DNA from 3 places in the Prescottella sp. R16 genome. Region 3 is predicted to be linked to each of the others. Evidence: riboswitches for the same ligand, from Rfam matches in the RefSeq annotation. Region 3 holds a riboswitch; each other region holds the start of a gene.
What was found. A riboswitch is a leader RNA that binds a small molecule or an ion and turns the genes downstream of it on or off. The one in region 3 is predicted to bind S-adenosylmethionine.
Positions count from the first base shown of each region.

Region 1: it holds a riboswitch for S-adenosylmethionine, as region 3 does, so the genes downstream of both, Q5696_RS16080 (bifunctional o-acetylhomoserine/o-acetylserine sulfhydrylase) here and Q5696_RS10395 (hypothetical protein) in region 3, are expected to answer to the same signal.
Region 2: it holds a riboswitch for S-adenosylmethionine, as region 3 does, so the genes downstream of both, Q5696_RS02770 (aminotransferase class V-fold PLP-dependent enzyme) here and Q5696_RS10395 (hypothetical protein) in region 3, are expected to answer to the same signal.

Region 1 covers NZ_CP130943.1:3,427,136-3,431,328, forward strand. The annotation lists gene Q5696_RS16070 (NADP-dependent isocitrate dehydrogenase) at 1-642, opposite strand, end outside; gene Q5696_RS16075 (amino acid permease) at 862-2,241, opposite strand; SAM riboswitch class IV at 2,387-2,502, shown strand; gene Q5696_RS16080 (bifunctional o-acetylhomoserine/o-acetylserine sulfhydrylase) at 2,643-3,935, shown strand; gene metX (homoserine O-acetyltransferase MetX) at 3,932-4,193, shown strand, end outside.
Region 2 covers NZ_CP130943.1:602,136-606,328, forward strand. The annotation lists gene Q5696_RS02765 (Pls/PosA family non-ribosomal peptide synthetase) at 1-1,444, opposite strand, end outside; SAM riboswitch class IV at 1,586-1,700, shown strand; gene Q5696_RS02770 (aminotransferase class V-fold PLP-dependent enzyme) at 1,749-3,059, shown strand; gene Q5696_RS02775 (flavin reductase family protein) at 3,070-3,537, opposite strand; gene Q5696_RS02780 (YbaK/EbsC family protein) at 3,697-4,185, opposite strand.
Region 3 covers NZ_CP130943.1:2,198,794-2,202,986, reverse strand. The annotation lists partial or broken gene Q5696_RS21460 (DEAD/DEAH box helicase) at 1-1,640, opposite strand, end outside; SAM riboswitch class IV at 1,777-1,888, shown strand; gene Q5696_RS10395 (hypothetical protein) at 1,918-2,301, shown strand; gene Q5696_RS10390 (hypothetical protein) at 2,387-4,054, shown strand; gene Q5696_RS10385 (undecaprenyl-diphosphate phosphatase) at 4,080-4,193, opposite strand, start outside.

The sequences.
Region 1 (4,193 bases), 1.2 Mb from region 3:
CGTGTTCTTGGTCGACAGGTAGACCGGGTAGTTCTGCTGCAGGCCGTAGGACAGCGAGGCCCGCGCGAAGTCCTGGATGGACTTCTTGAAGTTGTACATGCCCATGACGACGCCGCCGTCCTCGGGCATCTTCACGACCTCGTGCTGGATCGGCTCGGAGCCGTCCTCGGGGGTGAAGGTGAGGGTGACGGTGCCGGCCTGGTGGACCTTGAAGTCGGTGGCGCGGTACTGGTCGCCGAACGCGTGACGGCCGACGATGACCGGCTTGGTCCAGCCCGGGACCAGACGCGGGACGTTGGAGATCAGGATCGGCGCACGGAAGATGGTGCCGCCCAGGATGTTACGGATGGTGCCGTTCGGGGAACGCCACATCTTCTTGAGGCCGAACTCCTCGACGCGAGCCTCGTCCGGCGTGATGGTCGCGCACTTGACGCCGACGCCGTGCTTCTTGATGGCGTTCGCCGAGTCGATGGTGACCTGGTCGTCGGTGGCATCGCGGTGCTCGATGCCCAGGTCGTAGTACTCGAGATCCACATCGATGTAGGGGTGGATCAGCTTGTCTTTGATGAACTGCCAGATGATGCGGGTCATCTCGTCGCCGTCGAGTTCGACGACCTTGCCTTCGACCTTGATCTTGGACATGGGGGCTTCGCGTCCTCCTAGGAAGTGTCCCTGGCGCCGCTACCTGGGCGCCAGGTCCCCTGGGTATCGGGGGTGCGCAGACCACTTTGTGGGTGAGTCCGCCAACGGTTCGATTATCCAACGTATCGGTTCGGGCCTCCCGTCACGGAACCGACCCAAACATGACGAGCGTACTGCTATTCGTTCGGATGGCAACCACCGGGCGGGAAACCTCACACCCTACTCGTGGGTAACCAAAGTTTCAGTGCGTGGCCGGACCCAACGCAGATAGGCGAGGGCGAGCAGGGTGAGCCAGCCGGCGCCGACGACGAACGCGACACGGGTGTCGACGTCGAAGGCCAGGAGGGCGATGACGAAGACGAGGAACCCGATGGCGGCGAGCTGCCCGTACGGCCACAGCGGCACCGGGAACTTCAGAGCTTTCACCTCGTCGGCGGTCATGGCCTTCCGGGCACGGTACTGCGACAGCAGGATCATCAGCCACACGAACACGGTCGCGAACGTGGCGATGGACGCGATGACGAGGAACACCCGCTCGGGAATGAGGTAGTTGAGCAGGACGCCGACGAGCAGCGTGACCACCATGATGACGACGGTCATCCACGGCACCCCGGCGCGGGAGACGCGGCGCATGACGGCGGGCGCCTGACCGCGCTGCGCCATGCCGTACATCATGCGTCCGGCACCGAACACGTCGCTGTTGATCGCGGACAGGGCGGCGGTGATGACGACGATGTTGAGGACCGTCGCGGCCGGGCCGAGGCCGAGCCCGGAGAAGATCTCGACGAACGGGCTGCCCTGCGCATCGACGGACTGCCACGGGTTGATCGCCATGATGACCGCGAGGGTGAGCACGTAGAACAGGATGATGCGCACCGGCACGGTGTTGATGGCCTTGGGGATGGTGCGTTCGGGGTCCTCGGCCTCGCCGGCGGTGATACCGATGATCTCGGTGCCGCCGAACGCGAACATGACGATCGCGAAGCATGCGAGGAAACCGCCGAAGCCGGTCGCGAAGAAGCCGCCGTCGGCCCACAGGTTGGAGACGCCGGCGGACGTGTCGTGGATGCCGAACCCGAAGATCAGGACGGCGATGCCGCCGACGATCATCGCGACGATGGCGGTGATCTTGACGAGGGTGAACCAGAATTCGACCTCACCGAACACCTTGACGCTGAGCAGGTTGAGGGCGCCGATGAAGAAGACGACCGCGAGCACCCAGATCCAGCGGGGTACGTCGGGGAACCAGAACCCCATGTAGACGCCGAACGCGGTGACGTCGGCCAGGCACACGACGATCATCTCGAACGTGTACGTCCAGCCGGTGGCGAATCCGGCGAACGGGCCGAGGTGTTTGCTCGCGTACTCGCCGAACGACCCCGACACCGGGTTGCTCACCGCCATCTCGCCGAGCGCCCGCAGCACGAGGTAGATGACGGCGCCGCCGATCAGGTACGCCAGCAGTACCGAGGGGCCGGCCTTCTCGATCGCCTCCGCCGAGCCGTAGAACAGTCCGGTGCCGATCGCGGACCCGAGCGCGATGAAGCGGATGTGGCGCGCCGTGAGTCCGCGGTGCAGCGGTGCGGCGGTGTCTTTCACGATCGAACTCCCGGTCGACAAGGGGGCGGTGTCGACAGCAAGAGTATTTCGGTGCGCCACATCACAGCAGGTCGCTATGTCCGTGATGCGTTTCCTGCCGCCCTCCTTCCAACCGCGCGGTCGATACCGCTACTATCGGCGGTCAGGTCAAGAGTGTCAGCGTCAAGCCCCGGCTCGCTGGCCGGCAACCCTCCAACCGCGGTGGGGTGCCCCGGGTGATGACCAGGTTTCCCGACGCGAGTCGGGTGACAAGCGCGGGTCCGCTGGGACGGACCCACTGACCGGGCCATGCCCCACCGGAGGTTCTCATGATGTGTTGTTGTCGTAGGTAGCCCAGTCATCCCGGCGCGCGACAATCGCCGTCGGCTCTCCCCTACTCCCGAATCCGGAGCAGACGACTCATGACCGATATCACGGACACCTGGAGCTTCGAGACGAAGCAGGTCCACGCCGGCCAGTTGCCCGACGGCACCACCAACGCGCGGGCGCTGCCGATCTACCAGACCACGTCGTACACGTTCGACAGCACCGATCATGCGGCCGCACTGTTCGGTCTGGCCGAGCCCGGCAACATCTACACCCGCATCATGAACCCGACGCAGGACGCCGTCGAGCAGCGGATCGCCGCACTCGAGGGTGGCGTGGCGGCCCTGCTGCTCGCGTCCGGTCAGGCCGCGGAGACGTTCGCGATCCTCAACCTCGCAGGAGCCGGCGACCACATCGTGGCCAGCCCGCGCGTCTACGGCGGCACCTACAACCTGTTCCACTACACGCTGCGCCGGCTGGGTATCGACGTGTCGTTCGTCGACGATCCGGACGACATCGAGCAGTGGCGGGCCGCGATCCGACCGAACACGAAGGCGTTCTACGGCGAGTCCGTCTCGAATCCGCGCAACGACATCTTCGACATCCCGGGGGTGTCGAAGGTCGCGCACGAGAACGGTCTCCCGCTGATCATCGACAACACCGTCGCGAGCCCGTACCTGATCCGGCCGCTCGAGCACGGCGCCGACATCGTCGTCCATTCGGCGACCAAGTACCTCGGCGGGCACGGCACCTCGATCGCCGGTGTGATCGTCGACGGCGGCACGTTCGACTGGACCCAGGGCCGGCACGACGTGTTCACCACCCCGGATCCGAGCTACAACGGTGTCGTCTACGCCGATCTGGGTGCGCCGGCGTTCGCACTCAAGGCGCGGGTGCAACTGCTGCGCGACCTGGGCTCCGCCGTCTCCCCGTTCAACGCGTTCCTCATCGCGCAGGGCATCGAGACGCTGAGCCTGCGGATGGAGCGGCACGTCGCGAACGCGAAGGCCGTCGCCGAGTTCCTCGAGGCGCACCCGGAGGTGGCGACGGTGTCGTACGCGGGTCTGCCGTCGTCGCCGTGGTACGAGCGGGGCAAGACGATCGCGCCGCGCGGCACGGGTGCCATCGTGACGTTCGAACTGAAGGGCGGCGTCGACGCGGGCAAGAAGTTCGTCGACGCGCTGACGTTGCACAGCCACGTCGCGAACATCGGTGACGTGCGCTCGCTGGTGATCCATCCCGCGTCGACGACGCATTCGCAGCTGACCCCGCAGGAGCAGCTCGCCGCCGGTGTCACGCCGGGCCTGGTGCGCCTGGCCGTCGGCATCGAGGGCATCGCCGACATCATCGCCGACCTCGAGACCGGATTCGCGGCGGCGGCATCTTGACGGTCAGTTCGGTTCGCCATGCCCGTCCGGCGGGGTTCCCCCCGCCGGACGGGCAATTGGGCTTCGTCGACATCGGCTCGGTCGAACTCGAGAACGGTGCGGTGCTGCCCGACGTCACCCTGGCCGTACAGCGGTGGGGCGAGCTGTCCCCGAACCGCGACAACGTGGTGCTCGTCGAACACGCCCTGACCGGCGACTCGCACGTGACCGGGCCCGCCGACGACGATCATCCCTCCCCCGGCTGGTGGGACGGCATGA
Region 2 (4,193 bases), 1.6 Mb from region 3:
CGACCAGCGCGAGCCGCGGCACCAGGGCCGCGGGCAGTTGCTCGGCCAACAGCGCCCGGGCGGTGTCGAGGTCGAAGTCCGGATCGGTGCTCGCCAGATAGCCGACGAGGATCGCGGTGCCGGCCGGCGTCCTGCGGACCGCGGCCGCCGCCCCGGCCACCCCGGGCAGGTTCTGCAGCGCGTTGTCGACCTCACCGAGTTCGATGCGCCGGCCACCGATCTTCACCTGGTCGTCGGCGCGGCCCTGGAACAGCAGCCCGGCGGTGTCGAGGCGCACCAGGTCGCCGCTGAGGTACGCGCGGTCCCAGCCGAGAGTCGGCATGGGCGCATACTTTTCGGCGTCCTTCGCCGGATCCAGATACCGGGCCAACCCCACCCCTCCGATGACGAGTTCGCCGACCTCGCCCTCGGCGACCGGCTCGCCGGACGCATCGACCACCGCGAGATCCCAGCCGTCGAGCGGCAGTCCGATCCGTACCGGACCGGTGCCGTCCATCAACGACCCGCACGCGACGACCGTCGCCTCGGTGGGTCCGTACGTGTTCCACACCTCGCGGCCCGGTACCGCGAGCCGCTCGGCCAGCTCCGGTGGGCACGCCTCGCCACCGAAGATCAACAGCCGCACCGCTTCCAGTGCCTCGGCCGGCCACATCGCCGCCAGTGTCGGGACCGTCGAGACGACCGTGACGTCCCGCGACACCAGCCACGGACCCAGATCCATACCGCTGCGCACCAGCGACCGCGGCGCCGGCACCAGTGTCGCCCCGTGCCGCCACGCCAGCCACATCTCCTCACACGACGCGTCGAACGCCACCGACAAACCCGCCAACACCCGGTCACCCGGACGGAGTGGGCTGTCCGGCAAGAACATCCGGGCCTCGGCGTCGACGAACGCCGCGGCGTTGCGGTGCGTGACCGCGACCCCCTTCGGGGTGCCGGTCGAGCCCGACGTGAAGATGATCCAGGCGTCGTCGTCGAGACCCGGGCGACGGACACCGGGGGAGTCGGCGCGGGCCGCCGCCGTGCCCGCCGCGATGCCGTCGCCGGTGACGATCGCCGCCACCCGAGCCTCCCCGAACACGAGCTCGGCGCGCTCGTCCGGATCGTCGGCGTCGACCGGCACGTACGCCGCACCCGCCGCCAGCACCGACAGGATCGCGACGTACAGCTCGCGCGACCCCGACGGCATCCGCACCCCGACCCGGTCGCCTGCGCCGACCCCGGCCGATGCGAGACGCTCTGCACCGGAAGCGATCTCGTCGAGCAGTTCGCGGTAGGTGAGCGGTGCGTGGCCGTCGTCGACCGCGACCGCGTCGGGATGTGCGGCCGCCGTCGCCTCGAGGACGTCGACGAGCGTGCGCGGCGCGGGCGCGTGCGAGGACCGGAGGAACACGTCGGGAATCGCCGAACGTCGGCCCGTGTCGGAATCGGATCGAAGGGGCACGGCTGAAGTCCTGTCCTGCTCGTCTGTGCCGAGGCGGCTGTCTCAGCAGTTGTCCCACCTCCGGATGACCGTTCGGTGAACGGATCCGGCACCAGTATCGCGTTTGACAGTTGCCGAACCGTTCTGCCATCCTCGTCGCCAGGTCACGAGTACCAGCGTCAAGCCCCGGCTAGCTGGTCGGCAACCCTCCAACCGCGGTGGGGTGCTCCGGGTGACGACCAGGTCATGGTCCACAAGGACATGGCAAGCGCGGACTCCGATGGCGTCTCCAGCCGACGGGTCCCAGGACTCGAAGGATGTTGTGATGACCGCTGTACCCACCGCCACCTGCGCCGGCCCCCTCGCTCGCGTCTCCGGCTGTGACACGCAGGTTCCGCTCGTCGGCGGCGGCAGCTGTACGTACGCGAACTTCGACTACGCGGCCAGCGCCCCCGCGCTCGCGCAGGTCACCGACCGCCTCCAGGAGCTGCTGCCGTTCTACGCCAGCGTCCACCGTGGCGCCGGCTATGCCTCCCGGGTGAGCACCGACGCCTACGAGAGCGCCCGCGGATCCGTCGAACGTTTCGTCGGCACCGACACCGACCAGGTGGTCGTCTTCACCCGTAACACCACCGACTCGCTCAACCTGCTCGCCACGTGCGTGCCCGGCGACGTCGTCGTCCTCGACATCGAGCACCACGCAAACCTGTTGCCGTGGAAGAACTCCCGCATCGTCGAGGCCGCGGACACGGTCGTCGACACCGTCGCGCGGATCGAAAACGAACTGGCCGCCGCCCCCGCCGCCCTGCTGGCCGTCACCGGCGCGTCGAACGTCACCGGTGAGGTCCTGCCGATCGCGGAACTCACCGAGATCGCGCACCGCCACGGTGCCCGCATCCTCGTCGACGGCGCCCAGCTCACCCCGCACCGTCGCGTGCACCTCGCCGAGACCGGCGTCGACTACCTGGCCTTCTCCGGGCACAAGCTGTACGCGCCGTTCGGTGCCGGTGTCCTCGTCGGCCGCCGCGACTGGCTCGACGCCGCCGAGCCCTACCTCGCCGGCGGTGGCGCGGTACGCGAAGTGACCCTCGACGAGACCGTGTGGGCGCAGGCTCCGGCCCGGCACGAGGCCGGCAGCCCCAACGTCCTCGGGGTGGCCGCCCTCGCCGCCGCCTGCGACGCCCTCGCCGCCCTGGACTTCGAGCAGGTCGTCGAGCACGAGCGCGTGCTGGCGTCCCGCCTCGCCGACGGACTCGCCGAGATCGACGGTGTCCACCTGCTGCGCCTGTGGGCGGACGCCCCCGACACCGTCGGCATCGTCACGTTCACCATCGACGGCCACGAGCCCGGGCAGATCGCCGCCTACCTGTCCGCCGAACACGGCATCGGCGTCCGCGACGGCCGCTTCTGCGCCCACCCCGTCCTGAACCGCATCGGTCTCGCCGGCGGCGCCGTCCGCGCCAGCCTCGGCCTCGGTACCGGCTCCGAGGACGTCGAACGGTTGATCGCCGCCGTTCGGCAGCTCGCCGACGGCCGCGCCACCTGGAACTACGGCAAGACCGATGGACTGTGGAACCCGGTCCCCGAGACCCGCGGCTTCTCCACCGGCACCGCGGGCGCCGCCGAGTGCGTCTGACCTCGTAGTACTACCGGTCGAGAGGAGTCGGCCGGTGGTAGCAGCCCTCGTGGTAGAGCAGCGGCGCCGACGCGGCCTCGTCGTCGTTGTCGTTGTGCAGGCGGGTGATCAGACCGATCACCAGCGTGTGATCGCCCGCGGGAATCAACTGCTGCACCGTGGTGCGCATCCAGATCGGCGTGCCGTGCAGTACCGGCTCACCCGTCTCGAGCCGCGCCCACAGCGACTCGTCACTGAACCGTTCCGCAGCCGTGCGGGCGAACCGCTGTGCGAGATGCTGCTGATGCTCCCCGAGCAGATGCACCACGATCGAATCGGCGGCGTGCAGCGCGTCGGCACTCGACGAGCTCAGTGCGATGTTGAACGAGATCAACGGCGGATTCATCGACAGCGACGCGAACGACGTCGCGGTGAAGCCGACCGGCCCGTTCGGCGAATCCAGCGTGACGATCGTGACCCCGGCCGGATGGCGGCGCATTGCCGCCTTGTACTCGTCGTTGCCGATCCCGGCCTCGGTGGGGACGACGGTGAGGTCGGGCGTGTTCTCGACAGGCTGTGACAAGACAATTCTCCGATTCGAACCAGGACGATTGTCCGCCACTATAGGAGCGGGTCCTCCGGGCGACCAGGATTGTGCTCACTGAGCGGACGCGGCCGCCCCCATGTCGACGGCCAGCCCCGCGGTGACCCGCAGCAACTCGGGGAACGTCGTGCGGAAGACGGTCTCCGGGTGTCCCGCCGACGCCCACAGTTCTGCATACCCGGCCAGTGCCTCGTCGAGATACGTCGGCAGATTGGTGGGATGCCCCAGCGGTGCGACCGCGTCGACCGGCTGCCCTGTCACCTCCGCCGTGACGTCGTCGGACGCCGGCACCAGCGTGCCCTCCAAACGCTCGCCCGTCGCGGCCACGTCCACGACCCGTGCCCCCGACACCAGCAGCAGCACCGGTTCGTCGTCGAGCAGGAACACCCGCGCTGCGACGACGGAGCCCGCGTCCACACCCAGTGCGGCCGCGACCTCCGTCGCGTCGTGCGCGACCGGACGACTGACGATCACCCCGTGGTGACCGCGCGCGATCAACGTGTCGGCGACGTACGCCGCACTGGGATGCAGCAGCCTGGGCATGCACTCAG
Region 3 (4,193 bases):
GGCGCCTTGAGCCAGGAGAGTTCGGCGTTGCGTTGCAGGGCGTTGTAGGTGCCGTCGACGTGGTGCACCGAACACGCCAGATCCCGGTTCGTCGCCGCGATGTCGTGGCCGTCGTTCTCGCTCTCGTCCAACAGATCCCGGTATGCGTCGACGACCGCGGGAAACACCTCGGCGACCTGCTTGGAGGCGGCGATGTCCTTCGCGAACACCACCGCCCGCCGCATCGGCGGCTCCCCCGGCGCGAACCCGGTGCCGTCCGGGGTCCGCCCGGCCCGCTTCGCCAGACCGTTCCAGCAGCCGACGATCTTCGACGCATCGTCGAGTTTCAGCTCGGAGAACTCGCCGGCGAGCTGCTGCTGCAACGGGGAGGCGACGAGGTCCTCGTCGACGGTCAGCACGATCACCTTGTAGTCCGTCAACAAGCCCCGCTCGACCGCGTCCCCGAACGACAGCCGGTGGAACTCCGGCCCGAACTTCGTCTCGTCATCCATCGACGCCAGCTCGGCCGAATGCTCGGCCGCCTGGTCCTTGACCTTCTCGTCGAACAGACGCGGCGTCGCCGTCATATACAGCCGGCGTGCCGCCTCGAGGAAGTCCCCGTCGTGCACGCGGACGAAGTTCGACTCGTCCTCACCTGCCAAGGTGACGCCGGTGGTGCGGTGGGCTTCGTCGCAGATCACCAGATCGAACCCGTCCACCCCACCCTGCGCCTGGGCGGCCGCGACCACCGGCAGGGACTGGTAGGTGGTGAACACCACCGTCAACCCCTTCGCCCGCTTGCGGTGCCCCATCTCCGCGGCGAGGGTGGCCGGGTCGGTGGTGACCGGAATCGCGACATCCACCGCGCCGATGTCCTCGGCGGCCCGGGAGACCTTCGTGTCCGAGCAGACGGCGAACGCCCGCAGATCCAACAGGGTCTGGGCGGTCCACTCCCGCAACGTCTGCGACAGCAGCGAGATCGACGGCACCGCGAACAAGATCTTCGCCGACCCACCCTGCTCGGCGGCGGTACGTTCCGCGATCTTCAACGCGGTGAACGTTTTGCCGGTGCCGCACGCCATGATCAGCTTGCCGCGGTCGTGACCGGCATCAAACCCGGTGAACACCGCATCGATCGCGTCCTGCTGATGCGGGCGCGGATCGTGCCGCTTCGCCTCCGACAACGTGACCGTAAGTTCGCCCTTCGGCCACGCCACATCCCAGTCGATCGGGGACTCGGCGATCTCCGCCAACCCGATCCGCTGCACCGGCGTGTGCTGATCCTCGAGCGCCGCCTCCGCGTTCTTTCCCCATCGATCGGTGGTCGAGATGATCAGCCGGTTCGTGAACGGCTTCTTCCCCGACGCCGTGAAGAACGAATCGATATCCGCCTTGGCGAGGGTGTGGGTCGGCTCGTAGAACTTGCACTGAATCGCCGTGAATGCACCCGTGTCCCGCTCCCGCGCCACAAGGTCAATCCCGGTGTCCGGCTTGCCATCACGGCCCGGCCAGTCCGTCCACCGCCACACCTGCTCGTACTGCTGCGACAGCAACGGATCGAGCTGGAAGTAGCGGACCATCAACTGCTCGAACTGGGTACCCCGCTCAGAGTTCGACGGCGCCTCACGAAACGCCTCGATCACCTCGTGAACAGAACCCATGACCAACCCGCCCCTTCGCAGACCCGACAACACTCAGCTGGATATCTTGCCCTGGTCTGCGGCCGGTCGGGTACAGACCTGGCCACGGAACCGCTGCCCACCGAAATTGTCGGTGCCTCGCAGTATCGTGTCTGCACTTCACGAGATGCGGCCGCCAAGCCCCGACTGGGTCGCACACCAACCCCATGCTCATGGGTGGTTCGGGTGACGAAGTGGTCCGTGTCGACCGATGCGGGCAGGAGCGTCCCCGAGGGGACCCCGACGGAGGGAATCCGCCATGACCGAACCCATCACTTCCGAGTCCGGTAACGAGTCGCAGATCACTGTGTGCAGGATCGGCAGCTCCGCACCCGACTGCGGATCGTACGGTGCAGGCCATCACGTCCACTGGATCCAGGCACGCAAAGCGTTCGAATCCGAGACGGAAATCGAGGTCACCGCTGTCGTGGACAGTGACGGCCTCATCCGAGCCACCGTCGGCGACGAAGTCACATGGTTCCGCAACCACGATCCGGACGGGGTCGCCGCCACACTCCTCGGCGCCGACAGCCGCGTCGTACTACGAGGATTCAACGTACTGCAGATCCACACCCCCGCGGGCCGAGCGCTCTACAGCATCGAAGAATCGGATCAGTGGCAGCCGTGCCGGCCCCGGCTTTGACACACCAATGATCCGACACTGCAGTGTCGGCCGGTCGATGTACTGTCCAGCCGACTGTGAAGAATCGCACACCATAGGGGAAGTATTGAGTAACAACAAGTCCGGCCCCTGGAGCCGCAACAAGAGCACAGTCGACCCCGGAGAGTTCTCGCCCGGGGACTTGATCCGTATCCGCGGGATCGGATGGCGGACGCTCGTCGTGGGATCGCCGCAGCAGTACAGCGATCCGTCCGGTTCACTCTTCCACGTCGTCGAGGTCGTACACGGCAATCAGCAACCCACCCGAATCGTCATCGACTGCGATACCCCGGTGCAACGAGTCTCGTTCGATGCCGGCCGGTACGAGTTCGAGGTCGAAACGCCGCGAGACGATCGCCGGTCGATCGGCGCCTGGTCGAACGGACTCCGATCCGGAGAAGTGTTGTGGCGTGAATCCGACGGGACCATCCTGAACCTATCGCCGCGTAGTCCACACGATCCGCTGCGACAGTTGCTGATATCGCGAGCCGAGGAATCGTGTCCGATCCTGCGGGTCCCGGATCCTTCCACTCACTGGGCACCCGATCCTGCGGACCTCATTCCAGGTGACCTGATCGTTGCGCGCGGGGCACGGGTCGTCGTCGGAGATCCGCAGCCTCACACAGACCCGGACGGGCAGCAGTTCTGGACAGTTGCCACCGAAAGCGATCGCGGGAGGCCCGAAAAAGTGATCCTCGACGCGAATACGCATTGGGGCCGGAAGGAGTTCGATCCCGGCCGGTATCGATTCGAGGTGTCGTCCCGCGGCGAAGGGCTACGGGAAGTGCGGGCGACAACCGGGGCCAGCCCCGGGGCCACCGTAGGAAGGGCAACCTGGTGGTCCGGTGACGGTGTGATCCGCCGGATCGAACCGGCCAATCCGCTACATCCATTGCATCGATTGCTGACGGAATGGGTGGCGGCACGTCCACGACTCACCGGGGATACCGATCCCGATTATCTCGGTCTCGGCACCGTCGTGATCAGCGACGGACAACAAATGGTCGTCACCGGCGATCAACTTCGCCGCAGTACCGACCGTCGACGGGAACCGGGTGTCGTCGTCTACCCCGTGATACTCACCGATACCGGGGAGCTGTCGACGATGACGTTCGACCTGACTCTCCCGGTGACACGGGAGTCGTTCGACCCGAGCGGCATTCGTATCGAGGTCTCCGACGAGAACGGCAACGACCGCACTGTCGCAGCCTTCGCTCGGACCGGAGCGGCACTCGGCACGGTGACGTGGTGGGAAGCGAACAGTTCGGTGGCACACATCGCGCCCGAACACCCCCGGCATCCGGTGCATCGGATGCTGTTCGATCAAGCGAAGCAATTGTGTCCGACGCTGTGGGGTCCGATGCCGACGATGCCCACACGCCGCAATCCGGTCGAGCAGATCGCGGCACGTGAGGTATTCGTGTCGTCGGACGATGCCGGCCCTGCCGTTCTCAGCGCTCACTACATGACCAAGAACATCCTCGACGCCCCGTGGAATCTGCCTGCCCCGGACCTCGCCGCTTTACGGGCCGCATGGCAACGAAGAGGTACCGGGCTGTACGTCGTGGTCTCGTTCAGTGATGAATCCGGCACGGACGTCTACACGCCGCTGGCCTGGAGTACGTCTGAGAACACCCTGCATCTGCCCGACATCTCGTACAGCGGGGAGTTGGGACGTCATCTGGATCTGGTCCGCCAGGCAGCTGCACGCCCTGTTTCATACCTCTGGGATTGACCCACAGTCGGTTGCGTCGCCCCCCCTACGTCGCCGACACCACTCCCGTGGCCAGCAACCCGAGGACGACGACGCCGAGGATCACACGGTAGCCGACGAACCAGTACATGGAGTGGTCGACGACGAAGCGGAGGAGCCA